Regions from separate parts of the Paenibacillus sp. FSL R7-0179 genome, predicted to be linked through region 3. Evidence: predicted binding sites of a transcription regulator. Region 3 holds the regulator's gene; each other region holds the start of a gene.
The links. Region 3 encodes LexA, which represses DNA repair genes until DNA is damaged. Its sites were predicted from a motif close to CGAACATATGTTCG; they were not measured.
Positions count from the first base shown of each region.

Region 1: MKX63_RS03165 (putative DNA modification/repair radical SAM protein) is a predicted target of LexA. The motif match lies at 1,528-1,541, and genes of this name have one in related genera.
Region 2: recA (recombinase RecA) is a predicted target of LexA. The motif match lies at 1,306-1,319, and genes of this name have one in related genera.

Region 1 is NZ_JBBOCC010000001.1:752,777-758,761, reverse strand. It holds gene MKX63_RS03170 (TIGR03915 family putative DNA repair protein) at 1-173, opposite strand, end outside; gene MKX63_RS03165 (putative DNA modification/repair radical SAM protein) at 173-1,483, opposite strand; gene MKX63_RS03160 (hypothetical protein) at 1,678-1,869, shown strand; gene MKX63_RS03155 (glycoside hydrolase family 3 C-terminal domain-containing protein) at 2,121-4,907, shown strand; gene MKX63_RS03150 (glycoside hydrolase family 18 protein) at 5,063-5,985, shown strand, end outside.
Region 2 is NZ_JBBOCC010000002.1:3,320,159-3,326,143, reverse strand. It holds gene MKX63_RS30820 (competence/damage-inducible protein A) at 1-1,089, shown strand, start outside; gene recA (recombinase RecA) at 1,389-2,453, shown strand; gene MKX63_RS30810 (regulatory protein RecX) at 2,615-3,349, shown strand; gene rny (ribonuclease Y) at 3,659-5,200, shown strand; gene MKX63_RS30800 (TIGR00282 family metallophosphoesterase) at 5,424-5,985, shown strand, end outside.
Region 3 is NZ_JBBOCC010000002.1:3,180,403-3,186,387, reverse strand. It holds gene MKX63_RS30175 (hypothetical protein) at 58-309, shown strand; gene MKX63_RS30170 (DUF4359 domain-containing protein) at 325-684, shown strand; gene MKX63_RS30165 (hypothetical protein) at 777-998, shown strand; gene MKX63_RS30160 (hypothetical protein) at 1,109-1,327, shown strand; gene MKX63_RS30155 (L,D-transpeptidase) at 1,406-1,744, opposite strand; gene lexA (transcriptional repressor LexA) at 1,932-2,558, opposite strand; gene MKX63_RS30145 (LysM peptidoglycan-binding domain-containing protein) at 2,756-3,172, shown strand; gene MKX63_RS30140 (DUF896 domain-containing protein) at 3,282-3,491, shown strand; gene MKX63_RS30135 (hypothetical protein) at 3,539-4,066, shown strand; gene MKX63_RS30130 (HAD family hydrolase) at 4,102-4,887, shown strand; gene MKX63_RS30125 (FixH family protein) at 5,148-5,534, shown strand; gene metH (methionine synthase) at 5,704-5,985, shown strand, end outside.

The sequences.
Region 1 (5,985 bases), on a different contig from region 3:
GCCTTGTCCTTGTCGGTCTCAATCCACTTGGCTTCCAGCAGCAGGCCAATTTCCCCGCCCTCAGCATGAATCGCCAGCGGGATCTCCTTCCAGGCATAGCTCTCAAATACACAGCACAGCAGACCCTCGAAGCTTCCGTCATAGGTGTACGCCAGTGCGGACGGCTTGAACATCAGGCCTTCGCCCCCTTATTGATGCTGTTCCAGTCACCGGCTGCGGGCAAGGTGGAGAGGTTGAAGTCATCGAACAGCGTGAGCTGTTCCACCTGCGGTTGCTGGAGCGCGAACTGCTCCCCGGACATGAGTGAGCGAAGCAGCGTATGTTCGCTTACCTTCAGTCCCTCCAGCGGCTTATCCTTGCAGGTGATGACGAACTGGGCGCGCTTCAGAACCACTCCCAGCTTCTTCAGCGCATGGAAATCAAGCGATCCGGCCCGTCTGGCCTTTACGATCCGCTGTGCACTTCTTACGCCAATGCCGGGTACACGCAGCAGCATTTCGTACGGAGCGCGGTTGATCTCAACGGGGAACTGCTCCCTGTGGTTAACGGCCCAGCTGCATTTGGGGTCCAGCAGCGGGTTGAAGTTCGGTACGGCCTCATCCAATAATTCATTCGCCTTGAAGCCGTAGAAGCGCAGGAGCCAATCGGCTTGATAGAGCCGATGTTCCCGCAGCAGCGGCGGCTTGGTGTCCAGAGCGGGCAGGAGGGAATCCTCCACAACCGGGGTATAGGCAGAGAAGAAGACGCGCTTGAGCGAGTATTTGCGGTATAGGCCTTCCGTCAGATTAAGGATCTGGTAATCCGTATCGGGTGTTGCCCCCACGATCATCTGGGTGCTCTGTCCGGCCGGAGCGAAGCGGGGTGCGTGATTATACCGGACGATATCGGAGCGGTTCTCCTTGATCCGGCTGCTAATCAGCCCCATCGGCTTCAGGATGGATACCTTGCTCTTATCGGGAGCAAGCCGTCCTAGGCTTTCCTGCGAGGGCAGCTCAATATTGACGCTCATGCGGTCGGCGAGCAGCCCCAGTCTGGACAGCAGGACTTCGTCTGCTCCAGGGATGGCTTTTACATGAATATAACCGTTGAAATGATAGACATTGCGCAGCAGCTCAAGTGCAGCAATTAACTGCTCGGTGGTGTAGTCCGGACTGCGCATAATGCCTGAGCTAAGGAATAGTCCTTCTATATAATTACGGCGGTAGAATTGCATGGTGATATCTGCGATCTCTTCGGGGGTGAAGGCCGCCCGGCGGATGGGGTTGGACTTGCGATTGATGCAGTACGCACAATCATACACACAGCCGTTGGTCATAAGTACCTTGAGGAGCGAAATACAGCGGCCGTCCGCCGCGAAGCTGTGACAGATGCCCATCGCGGAGGTGTTGCCCAGTGCCCAGGCCTGACCCTTGCGGTCCGAACCGCTTGAAGTGCACGCCACATCGTATTTGGCTGAAGCGGTCAGAATCTCTAGTTTCTCCATTACATCCACGGTCTCAATCCCCCTCATATGTGAGCATTATATACCGAACGTACGTTCTTGTCAAAAGCACAAACTACCTCACTGGCCGCCTGCAAAATGTATGCGCATTCCTTCTTGTGCTATAATAGAAATTGATGGTTCATGGAATGAGGAATCATACGGTTATTGAAAATCGGGTTAGGAGTGTTGCTGAAGTGAGAGGATATAACATATGGCGGCCCATCATGCTGATTGCGGTTGCGCTGCTGACAAGACAGTTAGTGACAAGTGTGTGCCTGATGTTCGGTATGTCGCAGGAATCGGCAGGCAGTGTAGCCATGCTGGGCATGATCGTTGCCGCTCTTATTATGTACAACCGCATGATGAAGGGCCGCCGCCGCAGATAAAATAAATAGAAGATCCGGACGTATCTATTCAGGCGGAACGGATTGCATAGGAACAGGCTTGAGAGACGCCCGCACAGGTGTCTTTTTATTTTAGAGCGGTGCTTGAATAATATGGCTGGAGCTTATATTCTTAGAAGGATATGCTATATGAAGGACCATACAGATTCAAGGTAACGTACATCCTTGCGGGGAAGGCGTTGTCTATAGAATCAACCCACAGCATGGGAAACGAACATACAGGAGGAAACCAATTGAGTACACAGAACATTGGAGTGCCGTTAGAGGGTTTTGCAGAATTTAGCCGGACGGTAGCCGCAGAAGGTGCGGTACTGCTGAAGAATGAGGGACAGGTGCTTCCGCTGGGTAACGGTGAGAGCGTGGCTGTTTTTGGCAGAATACAGGTGAATTACTACCGCAGCGGTACAGGATCGGGCGGTAGCGTTCACGTTGCATATACGACGAACCTGCTGGATGGACTGCGCAGCAAGAAGAACATTAGCGTGAATGAAGAGCTGGCTGCAGCCTACGAGGCCTGGATCGGGCTGAACCCGTTCGATGACGGCGGCAAGGTATGGGCTGCGGAGCCGTGGAACCAGAAGGAAATGCCGCTTACGGACGAGCTGGTGAAGCAGGCAAGAAGCCAGTCAGCCAAAGCGGTTGTGGTTATTGGACGTACGGCGGGCGAGGATCAGGATAATGCCGATACCGCAGGCAGCTACCGGCTGACGGAAGATGAGAAGGCGATGCTTGTCGCGGTTACGGCTCATTTTGAACAGACGATTGTGGTGCTCAATGTGTCCAATATCATGGATATGAGCTGGGTAAATGACGCTGCTTATGTGAATCCTATCTCTGCTGTGATCTATTCCTGGCATGGGGGCATGGAGGGTGGTCACGCGATTGCCGATGTTCTGGCGGGAGAGGTTACGCCAAGCGGCAAGCTGACGGATACCATTGCCTATTCCATTGATGATTACCCGTCGACCCGCAACTACGGTAACGAGTTCAAGAACCTGTACGAGGAAGATATCTATGTAGGCTACCGTTATTTCGAGACCTTCTGCCCGGATAAGGTTCAGTATGAATTCGGCTACGGGATCTCGTATACGACCTTCAAGCTGGAGCCGGAGGAAGCGAAGCTGGTGGACCAGGCGGGCGAGCCGCAGATTGAAATCGGCGTCACTGTAACGAATACGGGAGCCGTATACGCCGGTAAAGAAGTCGTGCAGGTATATTATGAAGCGCCGCAGGGACAGCTGGGTCAGCCGGCCAAAGCGCTGGCAGCCTTCGCTAAGACCAAGCTGCTGGAGCCTGGTGAGTCTCAGCGCCTTACCGTGAGCTTCCCGCTCCATTCCATGGCTTCCTATGATGACGCCGGAGTGACCGGGCATGCTTCTGCTTATGTGCTGGAAGCCGGTACCTACCGTTTCTATGCAGGCACCAGTGTCAAAGCAGTGTCAGCAGTGCTTCTGGATGGACAAGAAGGCTATGTGCTGGAAGAGCTCAAGGTCGTGGAGCAGCTGGAAGAAGCGATGGCACCTACCGAGAGCTTCATGCGGATGAAGCCGGGTGCCCGCAAGGCAGACGGTTCGTATGAGCTTGTCTCCTCCGAGGTACCTACACGTAAGGTGGATCTGGCGGAGCGGATTGAACGCAATCTGCCGCAGACTCTCGAGCAGACCGGCAATCAGGGATACACCCTGAGAGATGTCCATGACGCAAAAGTCAGCATGAGCACGTTCATTGCCCAGCTAAGCGACCAAGATTTGGCGGCGATTGTCCGGGGCGAAGGGATGAGCAGCCCGCTGGTCACTCCGGGTACGGCTTCGGCGTTCGGGGGCGTCAGCGACAGTCTGTTCAGCTATGGCATTCCGGTTGCTGCTACAGCGGACGGCCCATCCGGTATCCGCATGGACAGTGGAGCGAAGGCTACACAGGTATCGATTGGCACCCTGCTGGCTGCTACATGGAATGCAGAGCTGGTGGAAGCCCTGTATGTCATGGAAGGCCAGGAATTATTGCGCAACCAGGTGGATGCGCTGCTGGGACCGGGGCTGAATATCCGGCGCAGCCCGCTGAACGGGCGCAACTTCGAATATTTCTCCGAAGACCCGCTGATTTCGGGGATCTTCGCTGCTGCATGCACACGCGGAATTATGAAGGGCGGCTCTAATGCGACGCTGAAGCATTTTGCCTGCAACAATCAGGAGAAGCACCGCAGTAAGGTCGATGCTGTCGTATCGGAACGCGCGCTTCGTGAGATCTATCTGAAGGGCTTCGAAATCGCAGTCAAGCAGGGCGGAGCCAACTCGATCATGACCTCCTATAACCCGGTGAACGGGCATTGGGCGGCTTCCAACTATGACCTCAACACCACGCTGCTCCGCGGCGAATGGGGCTTCCGGGGGATTGTCATGACCGACTGGTGGGCCATCATGAATGATGTGGTGAACGGAGGACCGGCAGACCGTAAGAATACGAACTGGATGGTCCGCGCCCAGAACGATCTGTACATGGTTGTTAGTAACTATGGGGCAGAGGTTAACGCTTACGATGACAATACAATCGCATCTCTGGAGAATGGCACGCTTACCCGCGGGGAGCTTCAACGGTGCGCGATTAACATCTGTGAATTCATTATGAAGGCTCCGGTATTCTCCAGAGAGCACGAGATTATTGAAGCGGTTGATACGTTCAAGGCTAATCCGGCAATCGGAGCCGAGCAGGTGCACGTGCTGAGCCAGAACGCACAGGTAACCCCTGCGGTGTCCGGGCCGACCTACATTCAGGCAGACGAGGCGGGCCAGTACCGCATTATTGTCAGCATCATGTCTCCTGAGCCTGAGCTTGCTCAGAGCGCCTGCAACCTGACGCTGAATGGACAAGCGGTAACCACCATTCAGACGAACGGAACGGAAGGCCGGTGGATCAGACAGAAGCTGGTCAAGGTTGAGCTGGAAGCCGGACGGTATGAGCTGAAGCTGGACTTCGTCAAGCCCGGCCTGCAGATTGAATGGATTGAATTCAAGCAGGTATAGCATCAGCAGTATTAATAGCAATAGTATCAAGGCACCCTTCGGGGTGTCTTTTTTGCAATATAAGAATTTACATGTTCCGCCTGATTCCGCATACCCGCAGGGCCGTCGAATAAAATAGAGATAAAACGGCTACTATGAAGGGATGGCAGGAACGTATGCAAATACATGTAGTGCAGCCGGGCCAGACGCTGTATGGCATTGCGCAGGCCTACGGAATCAGCACAGATACGATAACTGAGGCGAATGAGCTCTCTGCGCCGGGAAGGCTGGTGGCAGGGCAGGCGCTGGTAATCCCGATTGCCGGGCAATACTATTGGGTGCAGCCGGGCGACAGCTACTATAGCATTGCCAAGCGGTTCGGCCTGAAGGCAAGCGGGCTGGCGGAGGTGAACGGGCTGACGCTGAATCAGCCGCTGCAGGCCGGTCTCCGGCTGTACCTTCCTCCCGGACCGAAGCGGCAGGCGGAAGTGAACGCTTATGTGGAGCCCCGGGGGGAGAGTGTCTCCCAGCCGCTGCAGAATGCTGCCCGTGAGGCTGCTCCTGAGCTGACGTATCTCGCACCGTTCAGCTTCCGGATCAAGCGGGACGGAACACTGGTGCCACCGCCGCTGGACGGCCTCGCTTCCATTGCCGCAGAGCATCAGGTGACGCTGATGATGGTCGTGACGAATCTGGAGGATGCCCAGTTCAGCTCGGAGCTCGGGCGCATCATTCTGAATGATCAGGAGGTCCAGGACCGTCTGCTTGAGAACATCATCGCGGAAGCGAAGCGGCTGAACTTCCGGGATATTCACTTTGATCTGGAGTTTCTCCGGCCGGAGGACCGTGAAGCATACAATACTTTTCTGCGGAAAGCGGCAGATGTCATTCATAAGGAGGGCTTCCTGCTATCCACCGCCCTTGCCCCCAAGACGAGCGCGTCACAGGTTGGGGCCTGGTATACGGCGCATGACTATAAGGTTCACGGTGAGGTGGCCGACTTCGTCATTATTATGACGTATGAATGGGGCTACAGCGGGGGACCGGCGATGCCTGTCTCGCCCATCGGGCCTGTCCGTCAGGTGCTGAACTATGCAGC
Region 2 (5,985 bases), 140 kb from region 3:
GGCATCGGTCCGACCGAGGATGATCTGACCAAGGATGCGCTGGCTGCGGCGCTTGGCCGGACCCTGCACATCGACCAGCTGGCCATGGATCATGTGCAGCGCTTCTTCGATGACCGCAAGATTGTAATGACTGAGAATAACCGCAAGCAGGCGCTTGTCATTGAAGGGACGACCCCATTGTCCAATGATACCGGCCTTGCGGTAGGAATTGCTTTTGCAGAAGAGGGCAAATATTATATTGTGCTGCCGGGCCCGCCCCGGGAGATGAAGCCGATGTTCACGGATAAGGCCAAGCCATGGCTTCAGCAGCATGCACTTACTAGTGAAATGCCGCTCTACTCGAAGATGCTTAAGTTCGCCGGGATTGGCGAGTCGCTGCTGGAGGACAAGCTGATTGATCTGATCCGCAGCCAGAGCGATCCTACGATTGCCCCGTATGCCAAGGAAGGCGAAGTGACCGTGCGCATCTCTACCAAAGCGCCGTCCGAGCGGGAAGCTATGGTTAAGCTTGATGCACTTGAGAAGAAGATTGCTGCTATTCTGCCGGAGAATCTGTATGCCAACATTGATGTGCCGCTGGAGCAGCTGATTGTGGACTGGATGGCGGATGCGGGGCTGACGCTGAGTGCTGCCGAGAGCTGTACGGGCGGGCTGCTGATGGAGAGCATTACGAATATCCCGGGCAGCGCCTCCATGTTTGCCGGGGGCATCGTCTGTTATTCCAATGATATTAAGAAGAAACTGCTGAATGTGCCTTCCGCTATGCTTGAAGGCCCGGATGCCCCGGGAGCGGTGAGCCGCGAGGTGGCGGAGGTGCTGGCTGAGCAGGTGCGTATGATCGGTGACACGGACTTCGGCTTATCGGTTACCGGTGTAGCCGGTCCGGGATATTCCGAGCGTAAGCCGGTCGGACTTGTGTTCGTGGGTCTGGCTGAGCGGGGCTGCAAAACAGAGGTATATGAGCTGAATCTGAAGGGCAGCCGTGAGAACATCCGCCTGCGCACAGTCAAGGCGCTGCTGTACCGTTTGTGGCGACGGCTGGAAGAACGCAAGGTAGCCACTCCGCTGGAAGGCTCGGCCTTGCAATAACGGTTCAAGGCAGTATATAATTTAGGTATGCGGAAGAACCGTGGCTTGAGCAATCATGCTGCGGTTTTTTGTTTTATATCAGGTATAACAAATTATCCTATGATTGTTCCTGTTTACGTAAGAAGCGGAAGAGAAGCTGCCTGCTAAGTCCTTGCATCCGGAAGGAGGTTAGTATCTTACAATAAAAGGGAGTATTATCCCTGGGAGCAAAAAAAACGAATGTATGTTCTAAAAAAGACTTGGCAAGACCTTCAAAACACGTTATTATAATACTATAAACAGTGAAGGAAGTGGTCTGATTGTCAGATCGTCGTGCAGCGCTTGATATGGCGCTTCGTCAAATAGAAAAACAATTCGGTAAAGGTTCGGTAATGAAACTGGGAGAATCCACTCACATGAAAGTGGAAGTTGTACCTAGCGGATCTTTGGCACTTGATATTGCACTAGGTATTGGCGGACTTCCCAAAGGACGTATTATTGAAGTATATGGACCGGAATCTTCCGGTAAGACGACGGTTGCCCTTCATGCGATTGCTGAAGTACAGAAGCAGGGCGGACAAGCTGCCTTCATCGATGCTGAGCATGCGCTTGATCCTAAGTATGCTAAGGCGCTTGGTGTTAACATTGATGAACTGCTGCTGTCCCAGCCTGATACAGGTGAACAGGCCCTGGAAATCGCTGAAGCGCTTGTACGCAGTGGAGCAGTAGACATCATTGTAGTTGACTCTGTAGCAGCACTGGTACCAAAGGCAGAAATTGAAGGCGACATGGGTGATTCCCACGTAGGCTTGCAGGCCCGTCTGATGTCTCAGGCATTGCGGAAGCTGTCAGGTGCCATCAACAAATCCAATACCATTGCGATCTTCATTAACCAGCTTCGTGAGAAGATCGGCGTAATGTTCGGTAACCCTGAGACCACTCCGGGTGGACGCGCTCTGAAATTCTACTCCTCGGTCCGTCTGGATGTGCGCCGGGTAGAGAGCATCAAGATGGGTAACGATGTCGTGGGTAACCGCACGAAGATCAAGGTTGTGAAGAACAAGGTAGCGCCTCCGTTCAAGCAAGCGGATGTAGATATCATGTACGGCGAAGGAATCTCCAGAGAAGGAAGCCTTGTGGATATCGGTACAGAGATGGATATCGTTAACAAGAGCGGTGCCTGGTATTCCTATGAAGGCGAACGTCTGGGTCAAGGACGTGAGAATTCCAAGCAGTTCCTGAAGGAACATCAGGATATTGCCCTGCTGATCGAGAATAAGATCCGTGAGGCCAGCAACCTGACAACTCTGGTTGAGGCGCCATCTGAAGCAGATGTGGCTGCGGAGCAAGAGGAAGAAGAAAAGCTGTTGCTTGAGATCGAGTAATTAACTACTCGTCTACTTCTAATTGAATAATGAAGTCAAGATGGATAGGCGCCCTGTGAGGATATAACAGGGTGCCTTTTCGCAAGTGATCAATAATAAGCGTAAAGGATATTAGTAAAAAGCTTCTATATTATTTCCAGCTTAACGAGGTGATTGGCAGGATGGTTATACAATTGGATGAGGAATTCGAAGAACAGGATGAGCAGGTGCTGGCGGATTTCCCGGCAGATCAAGAACTGGTAATTACACGGGTAGAGCGGATCAAGAAGTCTAACTATCGTTATCTGATTCATTTCGGAGACTACAACATGACTGTACATGAAGATGTCATGATTAAATACCGTATGATTACCGGGAGTACTTTTGTCAAAGCGGATCTGGAGAATATTGTTGCCGCAGACGAGCGCCAGCGGGCATATGTGGAGGGGCTTAGGTATCTGGAGCGCAAGCCCAGAACCGCACAGGAGATGGCCCGCCGTTTAAGGGAGAAGGAAATAGGGGAGACTGTTATTGCCGAAGTTCTGCTCCGTCTGCAGGAGGAACGTCTGCTGGATGATCCCTTGTACGCCAAGCAGTGGGCGGAGCAGCGGATTGTGAACCAGCGTAAGGGCAAGATGTGGATCAGGCAGGAGCTGCGGGAGAAGGGCATTGATAAGTCGCTGATTGCGGAAGCACTGGATGAGATCACACCCGAGCAGGAGCTGGATAGCGCGCTGCAGACCGGACGGAAGAAGTGGAATACGATCCGGGGAGATGTGAACGACAAACGCCGGAAGACAGGGGCGTTCCTGATGCGCCGGGGATTCTCAGGGGAAATGGTGCGCCAGGTGATCGGGATTTTGCGGGATGAGCAGGATTCTGAGGGGGAAGAAGAGGAGTTTTACTTCCCGGATTGATTCTCTTGACTTTAATGCGGTTATCGACTCTCTTGACAAGGTCTTTTTATAAATAATAAAATATAACATGAATCGGCATAAACTAAGAATCCTTTTTCCTTCCCAAAAAGCAGACTCTTATGTTCCGGTTCGCGTACAACTCATATGAAATGTAATCGCCGGATAAGGCGGGCAATGTGCATGTGCAGCATGTGCAGTATGGCAATCGGTGTATTACCGGTTTTTTGTATGGTGATGAACGGATAGTTTAACAACTGCACAAATACCCAAGGGACGCACCTTGGAGGATATCAACGAGGAGGTGAACAGATGGAACCATTGATCTGGGTCATTATCGTTCTCGTTGTAGCTGCAGCATTCTTTGGATTCGGTTATTTTATTCGTAAATCCCTTGCAGAAGCTAAGATTTCCAGCGCAGAGAAAGAAGCCGTAGTCATCGTGGAGAACGCGAAGAAAGAGGCGGAGGCGCTGAAGAAGGAAACGGTACTCGAAGCTAAGGACGAAGTTCATAGAATCCGTACCGAAGCTGAGAAAGAAACTCGTGAACGTCGGAATGAAATCCAACGGCAAGAGCGACGTTTGCTGCAAAAGGAAGAATCGCTGGATAAAAAAATGGAATCGCTTGAACGAAAAGAAGAACAAGTAGCTAACAAAGAGAAACGAATTGATGAAACCCAACAGCAAATTGATGTGATTTACAAGAATCAGGTTACTGAACTGGAGCGTATCTCCAATCTGAGCATCGATGATGCCAGAAGTATCATTCTCAGCAATGTAGAACAGGAAGTTCGCCATGAAACTGCTCAGATGATCAAGGAAATCGAACAGCAGGCTAAGGAAGAAGCGGACAAGAAAGCCCGTGAGATTATCACCTTGGCGATTCAACGCTGTGCGGCTGATCATGTGGCGGAAACTACGGTATCTGTCGTTACCTTGCCGAATGAAGAGATGAAGGGCCGGATTATCGGTCGTGAAGGCCGGAATATCCGTGCGCTGGAGACTCTGACCGGGATTGATCTTATTATTGATGATACGCCGGAAGCGGTTATTCTGTCAGGATTTGATCCGATCCGCCGCGAAGTGGCCCGTACGGCACTCGAGAAGCTGGTGGCAGACGGACGTATCCATCCTGCACGTATTGAAGAAATGGTGGAGAAATCCCGCAAAGAAGTGGATGAACGGATTCGCGAATACGGTGAACAAGCTACCTTCGAGGTTGGCGTTCACGGTCTGCACCCGGATCTGATCAAAATTCTGGGCCGCCTGAAATTCCGCACGAGCTACGGTCAAAACGTACTGAAGCACTCCATGGAGGTTGCTTATTTGACTGGACTTATGGCCGGTGAGCTTGGGGAAGACATCGTGCTTGCAAAACGTGCCGGACTGCTGCATGATATCGGCAAAGCGCTTGATCATGAAGTGGAAGGTTCGCATGTTGAAATCGGCGTCGAACTGGCGAAGAAGTACAAGGAACATCCGGTGGTTATCAACAGTATCGCGTCCCATCATGGAGATTGCGAGGCTACCTCGGTTATTGCTATGCTGGTTGGAGCTGCTGACGCTTTGTCGGCTGCCCGTCCGGGTGCACGCCGTGAGACCCTGGAAACGTACATCAAACGTCTGGAGAAGCTGGAGGAAATTTCGGAGTCCTTCGAGGGTGTAGAGAAATCCTATGCCATTCAGGCGGGCCGCGAGGTTCGCGTAATGGTACAGCCTGAGAAGATTGATGATGCCGAAAGCTTCCGTCTGGCCCGCGATATTACGAAGATGATTGAGAGTGAGCTGGATTATCCGGGTCATATCAAGGTTACGGTAATCCGCGAGACACGCGCTGTAGAATATGCGAAATAAATAAGGAAATCGGCCCCCTTGCGGGGCCTTTTTTCTTGCGTGAAAGCCGTGAGCTGTTGGTATATCCATTCACACTGGAGCCTGCTGAACAATCTAATATGCTCTATCCTGCGCCACAAGCGGCGTTGAGTTTGGAATGAAGCAGAATAGGTGAAATTATACTTAAGCAGCGATTTATGGTGGGCAGAGCATACACAAACCAAAAATTTAGGAGGAGAAGATTATTAAAGTTTTATTTATCGGAGACATTGTAGGCAATACAGGCAGAAAAGCGCTGCGTGAAATGCTGCCTTCCCTGAAAAGCAAATATCAGCCGCATATCATTATTGCCAATGGTGAGAATGCCGCTGCCGGCAGAGGGATCACCGCTGCTATCGCTAACGAATTCTTTAACTGGGGTATCCACGGTATTACGATGGGCAATCACACCTGGGACAACAAGGATATCTTCGAGTTCATCGACGACGAGCCGCGGATCATCCGTCCGGCTAACTTTCCGCCGGGGACACCGGGCCGGGGATATACCGTTGTTAAGGGGAACGGTAAGCAGCTGGCGATTGTGAATCTGCAGGGCCGTACCTTTCTTCCGGCGATCGATGATCCGTTCCGGGTAGGCGAGGAGATTGTGGAGGAACTGCGCAGAGAGCATAAGTGCATTCTGGTGGATTTCCATGCAGAAGCAACCTCAGAGAAAATAGCGATGGGTTATTTTATGGATGGACTGGCTTCGATTGTGGTCGGTACACATACTCATGTGCAGAGCAATGATGATGTGATCCTGCCTG
Region 3 (5,985 bases):
AGAAGAGAATTCTAGTGGCAGACATGGGAGCGGATGATGAAGAATACATATAAGATAATGCTTTCGCTGATGCTTGTGCTGGCGTTGATAGGTCCGGCGGTGGCTGGAGCTGAAGGAATGGCTGTGCCTGCGGAGACCCGAGAGAGGCTTATGGAGCAGTATGGGCTGGATGCGCCGCCTCTGCCGGAGTGGGATTGGAGCAGCATTGATGTTGGGAGCAGTGGAATTACTGGTGGGATGCTGTTCATGTATCGGCTGATGTTGAATCCGCTGGGAGTCATGCTGCAAGAGCTGCTGTATATTCTGTAGTTGAGGGGGAAAAGAATGAATTCGCGTTATGATACGCCAAGTCCTGCACGCAGAGTCCGCAGAAGATCGGGCGGTAAGTCGTTACTGGTTCTTATCCTTGTTCTGGTTGTGATGGCTGTTACGAATCCGGGGAAGGAAGCATTCAGTAAATATTCTGTAAAGAATCTGGAGAATACGCTAGATCAGGAAATAGGCGACGGAATTAGCAAGCTGGTAGCACAGCCTGTAATTGAGTCTTTAACCAAGAGGGATAATTACATTTTGTTCTCGGTATTCAGTGTACCGGATCTTAAAAATACCGATTTTTTTACCGGGGATGGCGGGGCCACAAAGAAGTATATAGGTTTGTTCAAAATCCTTTTTATCAAGCTGTAAATATGGTTTACATATTGTTCCATGACCCGGTATAATTAAATAGATGGTTGTCGGAATCTTTTATCATGGTTGTGGAACAAGGAGGAACGAAGTTGAATACGGCTTATAAAGTACTGTCCAGTGATGCTGATCTATTCGCTGCCGCACTGGCACAGGTACAGGTCTACGTCGTTCAGCTGGTTGACGGCAAACCGCATGTGATTGCTGATTATGCCGGACCTGTACAGAAATGGACACCGGAGTACATAGTACTGGCCGGAATGACTTATAGACGCGATGAATTTGAATTCCGGGTAAGGCTGAACAAAAAGTAAGCAGTTTACCTGCCCGCTGCCTTCAGCTCTAACATTACTGCCGAATCACACAAGCTTTGGAGCAATTCCTGGCATCTCTTATACTATCCAAGTGTAAAAGAGGTGTAAAGATGAGCCAAAGAGAACGTAACCGGATTCGCAGAGCCATTAATGTCCTGTTAACGCAGCGGGCTATCCTGCTCGAGAGACTGGAAGAAATCAATGAGAATCTGCGCAGAGTGCCTAGAGGTTCGCGGGCCAGAAGAGAGCTGCTGGCAGCCAGAGAATCGATCCGCGAGGCTATCCGTTTGAATACGGTGGCTATTCGTCTGTTGAGAAGTGTACTGTAGTCTGTATCCGCTCTAATTCATATGAATCGAAAGAACCCTTGGGCGCAATCTGGCGTCTCAAGGGTTTTTGTGATTTTTCTATTCCCGGATGGTAACACGGGTACCTATGGGAACGAGGGCGGCCAGGGTGAGAACGTCTGCGTTATACATGCGGATACAGCCATGGGAGACCATGTGGCCGATGGAAGCAGGATCATTGGTTCCGTGGATGCCGTAATGCGGCTTAGATAGACCCATCCAGAAGGCACCGAACGGGCCGCCCGGATTGGGCTGCTTGTTAATGATGGTGTATTCGCCTACAGGTGAGACGGTTAACATTTTGCCGATGCCGACAGGGAAGCCTCTGGTGACAACGTCATTATCCAGCAGGTACAGCATGCGCTGAGACAGATCGACGATAATTCGATAATTGGGCATATAGATCAGCACTCCTTTGTAACAGGATATGTGCGGAGCTATGCAGCGGTTCACGGAAAAGTGGCCAAAAAGCCGAATGCGAACAAATGTTTGCATTCGGCTTTTTGGCCACTTCAGGAATACAAATGAACAGAAAACAGGCTGCTTCGCTTGGTGCGGAGCAGCCTGTTCTTAAGCGGGGAGTAGATTAGTGGATATCGCGGAATAATCCGATGACCCGTCCCAAAATCGTAACGCGGTTAAGGCGGAGAGGCTCGTACGCCGGATTCTCCGGCTGCAGCCTGATATGATCCCGTTCCTTGTAGAAGGTCTTCACAGTTGCTTCATCTTCTTCGGTCATCGCTACAACAATATCGCCATTGTCGGCAGTCTGCTGCTGGCGTACGATGACATAATCCCCGTTCATAATTCCGGCATCCACCATACTGTCACCAAGGACAGATAGCATAAACACCTTGTTATCGCCTACATAATGAGCAGGCAACGGGAAGTAATCCTCAATATTCTCTGTAGCTGTAATAGGAACACCAGCGGTAACCTTACCCACTACCGGGATGCGGGTAACGGTCTGGACGAATTGATGCACATTCTCTGAATCTTCCTGGCCGAGTAATTCAATCGCACGCGGCTTCGTAGGGTCACGGCGGATCAGGCCCTTCTTCTCAAGCCGGTCCAAGTGACCATGCACGGTAGAACTGGAGGCCAGGCCGACAGCCTCGCCAATCTCGCGGACGGACGGAGGATAACCCTTGCTGCGGACTTCATTACGTATAAATTCCAGGATCGCCAGCTGACGACTAGAAATCTTTGACATCGGTATCAACCCCATATACTATGTTTGGGAAAATTATAACATAGAACTTCCGTTCGTACAAACATAAGTTCTAAAATGAGGAAAATAAGAGAACGGAAATAAAGAGAACAAACGTTCCGAAAAAACTATTGATCGAAACACATGTTCGTGTTATATTATTTTCGAAAGCAAGAACATGTGTTTGGAGGATGATGATCATGTTAAAGTATAGTACCTACAACAGCATCTACAATAATGACGATATCAAGGTGTCCGCTCCCGGTAATCCAACTGCTCATACTAATGTAACCAAGATCAAGGAATCGGTTCTTCATAGTCTCGCTGCGCTATCATCACTATTCCGTCAGGTCAGCCTGATGAAGATGGTTCTGGTGCTGATGCTTGTTATTTCGGGATTTACTGTGGTGGGGAATGTTTTTGCCGGTTCGGTCTCTTCGCTGAAGCCGGATAAGCGGATCGTAGTCGAACGCGGAGATACCTTATGGAGTATTGCTGTAAGCAACAAACCTGAGGACATGAAGACTGCCGTATATATAGAAGGAATAAGGAAGACGAATCATTTGGAGAACAGCGTCATTAAGGCCGGAGATATTCTGACTTTACCTTTATACTGAAGGAATGTGTCAGACTAATGATCGACTCGGAGAGCTTTCAGGGAGTAGACCTTGACAAGCTCTTTTTCTCATGGCAAAGTTAAAATGAATTTAGAGGGAGGGAAACGTATTGAATATTGACGAATTGGTCGCACGCATCAATGAATTGGCACGCAAAGCTAAGAACGGCGGCCTGAATGAAGAGGAACTGGCTGAACGTGCCAAGCTCCGCGAGATTTATCTGGGGAACATCCGCACTAACTTTCGGGCCCAGCTTGATACCATCGAAATTGTGGACAATCCGGAGCATGAAGAGGGCAACAACGGACTTAAGCATTAGCCGGTTGCCTTTTCATAGATAATACAGGATGACTAGGGGGAACTTACATGGCCCGTTCTTGGGAAAGAATGGTTCAACGCAACACGAAGCAAGTTAACCAGCAAAGAAAGAAGCAGGGGAAGGACTCCATTTACACTTCCAGTACTAAGACTGCTGCGAAAAGCATCGATATTTTTAAAGGCCGCAATATTTTATTCCCCGTTGTACTGATGCTGCTGGGCATCATGTTCTGGGTGGTCGGCTCAATTGACGAAGCCAAAGGAAGCGGAATTCTGGCTAACTGGCTGGGGGTAGTGCTGTACTTCCTGCTCGCTGCGCTGTTGTTCTTCCGCCGTCCGTTTCTTAAGGTTGAGCGTGCGCGTATCTCTACTATTAAATACAACCGCGAACGCTTCCTTGCTGCGGCGGATATTGAGAAAATCACTTTATCACGCAGTGTAGTAACCATTAAGTATAAGGGTAAGCGCAAGCAGTGGATTTTCTCCAAGCTGATTAACCGTTATGACACCGCTGCGATGGGGGAACGTCTGGAGCAGTTCGCGAAGAACAACAATATTGAACTTGTGCACGAATAGGAAGACAGACCAGCATATAGGGAGTGGGAGAACTAATGCCGATTACCGCCGTACTATTTGACCTTGACGATACTCTGCTGTGGGATGACCGCAGCGTGGAAGAAGCCTTCCGTTATGCTTGTGAGGCTGCTGGAGATTCCGTTGATCCGCAGGAGCTGGAAGCTGCTGTACGCAGAGAAGCCCGTGCACTCTATGAATCCTATGAGACGTATCCGTTCACGAAGCTGATCGGTATTAACCCTTATGAAGCGCTGTGGGCGAACTTCACTGCCGGTGAACAGCCGGAGTTCCGTCAACTCGAACAGCTTGCCCCTGTCTACCGTAAGGAATCCTGGCGCCGCGGCCTCGCCGCACTCGGAGTAGAGGATGAAGCGCTGGCTGCACAGCTGGCTGACAAGTTCGCCGCTGAGCGCCGCAGCCGTCCCTATATCTATGAAGAGACGCTTCAGGTGCTGGACGAGCTGCGCGGTAAGGTGAAGCTGCTGCTGCTGACGAACGGCTGCCCGGCACTTCAGCAGGAGAAGCTGGACGGTGTGCCGGAGCTTACTCCGTATTTTGACCATGTTGTGATTTCGGGAAGCTTCGGCAAAGGGAAGCCGGACAAGGGAATCTTCGAGCACGCGCTCGGACTGTTGGATATTGCTCCAGAGCAAGGGATCATGGTGGGCGATAAGCTTACGACAGATATTCTTGGCGGATTGTCTGCCGGACTGACCACGGTTTGGATCAACCGAAATGCGAAAGCATCGGACCCGGAGATTACGCCGGATTACCAGATCAGCCATCTCTCCGAGCTTCTGCCGCTGGTAGACACCCTGTAATTGAATTCTATGAAGCCAGTATCCTATTTAGTGGGTATTGGCTTTTTTATATAGATATGACTATTCTCATATTAACAAGTGAATCATGCAGCTTCTTTAAGGCAAATTGAATAAAATGTGTATAATAAGGAGAGCAGCGATCTGACTTTCATTGTAATATAAAAATGATATGTTTCATGAATGAAGAAAAATCTACCTATGAACCGGGAGGACTTCAGATGATGAAGCCAAGGATGCGCAGGGGACTTATATGCATATTGATGGGGATAACGCTAGCCGGATGCTCGGGGAATAAGGAAGATGAGATGACGATGCAGATGCATGCTGCGGCCAATTCCTCCATGTCACCGATTAAGGTGGAGCTGAGCTGGACCCCGGAAGAAGTAACCGCAGGGACGGCAGTCAGCTTCAAGGCTGTGGTGACACAGGACGGTGAACCGGTAGATGACGCTAGAGAAGTAATGTTTGAGGTCAATGAGGCCGCAGATAAGACCAAGAAGGTTGAAATCAAGGGTGAAAGTGCCGGAGAAGGGGCTTATGTGGGGGAACATACCTTTGATGAGGCGGGCGAATTCAGCGTCACTTCACATGTGACTGCCCGGACGCAGCATTCCATGCCAAGCAAGAAACTTGTTGTAGCGCCGTAATAGAAATGAAATCAATAGAAATACAAATAATGCAGGGTGGAAAGGAAGGCTTTCCGAAATCCCTTTATTCTGCTAAAATTACTCTAATGTTTCACTGGGGGGATGGAAAGTGGCTAAATACACACTTGCTGAGAGCTTGCAGCAGCGCATATTGATACTGGATGGAGCTATGGGTACTATGATTCAACAGGTGCCGCTCACCGGCGAGGATTTCGGCGGGGATGATCTGGACGGCTGTAATGAAATGCTGGTCCTGACCCGGCCGGAGGTTATTCAGGATATTCATGAGAAATACCTGGAGGCCGGTGCGGATCTGATCGAGACGAATACCTTCGGTGCCACGTCAGTGGTGCTTGCTGAATATGATATTCAGGACCGTGCCCGGGAAATTAATCTTGCGGCCGCGAGACTTGCCCGTAATGCCGCTGATAAATATGATACACCGCAGCGC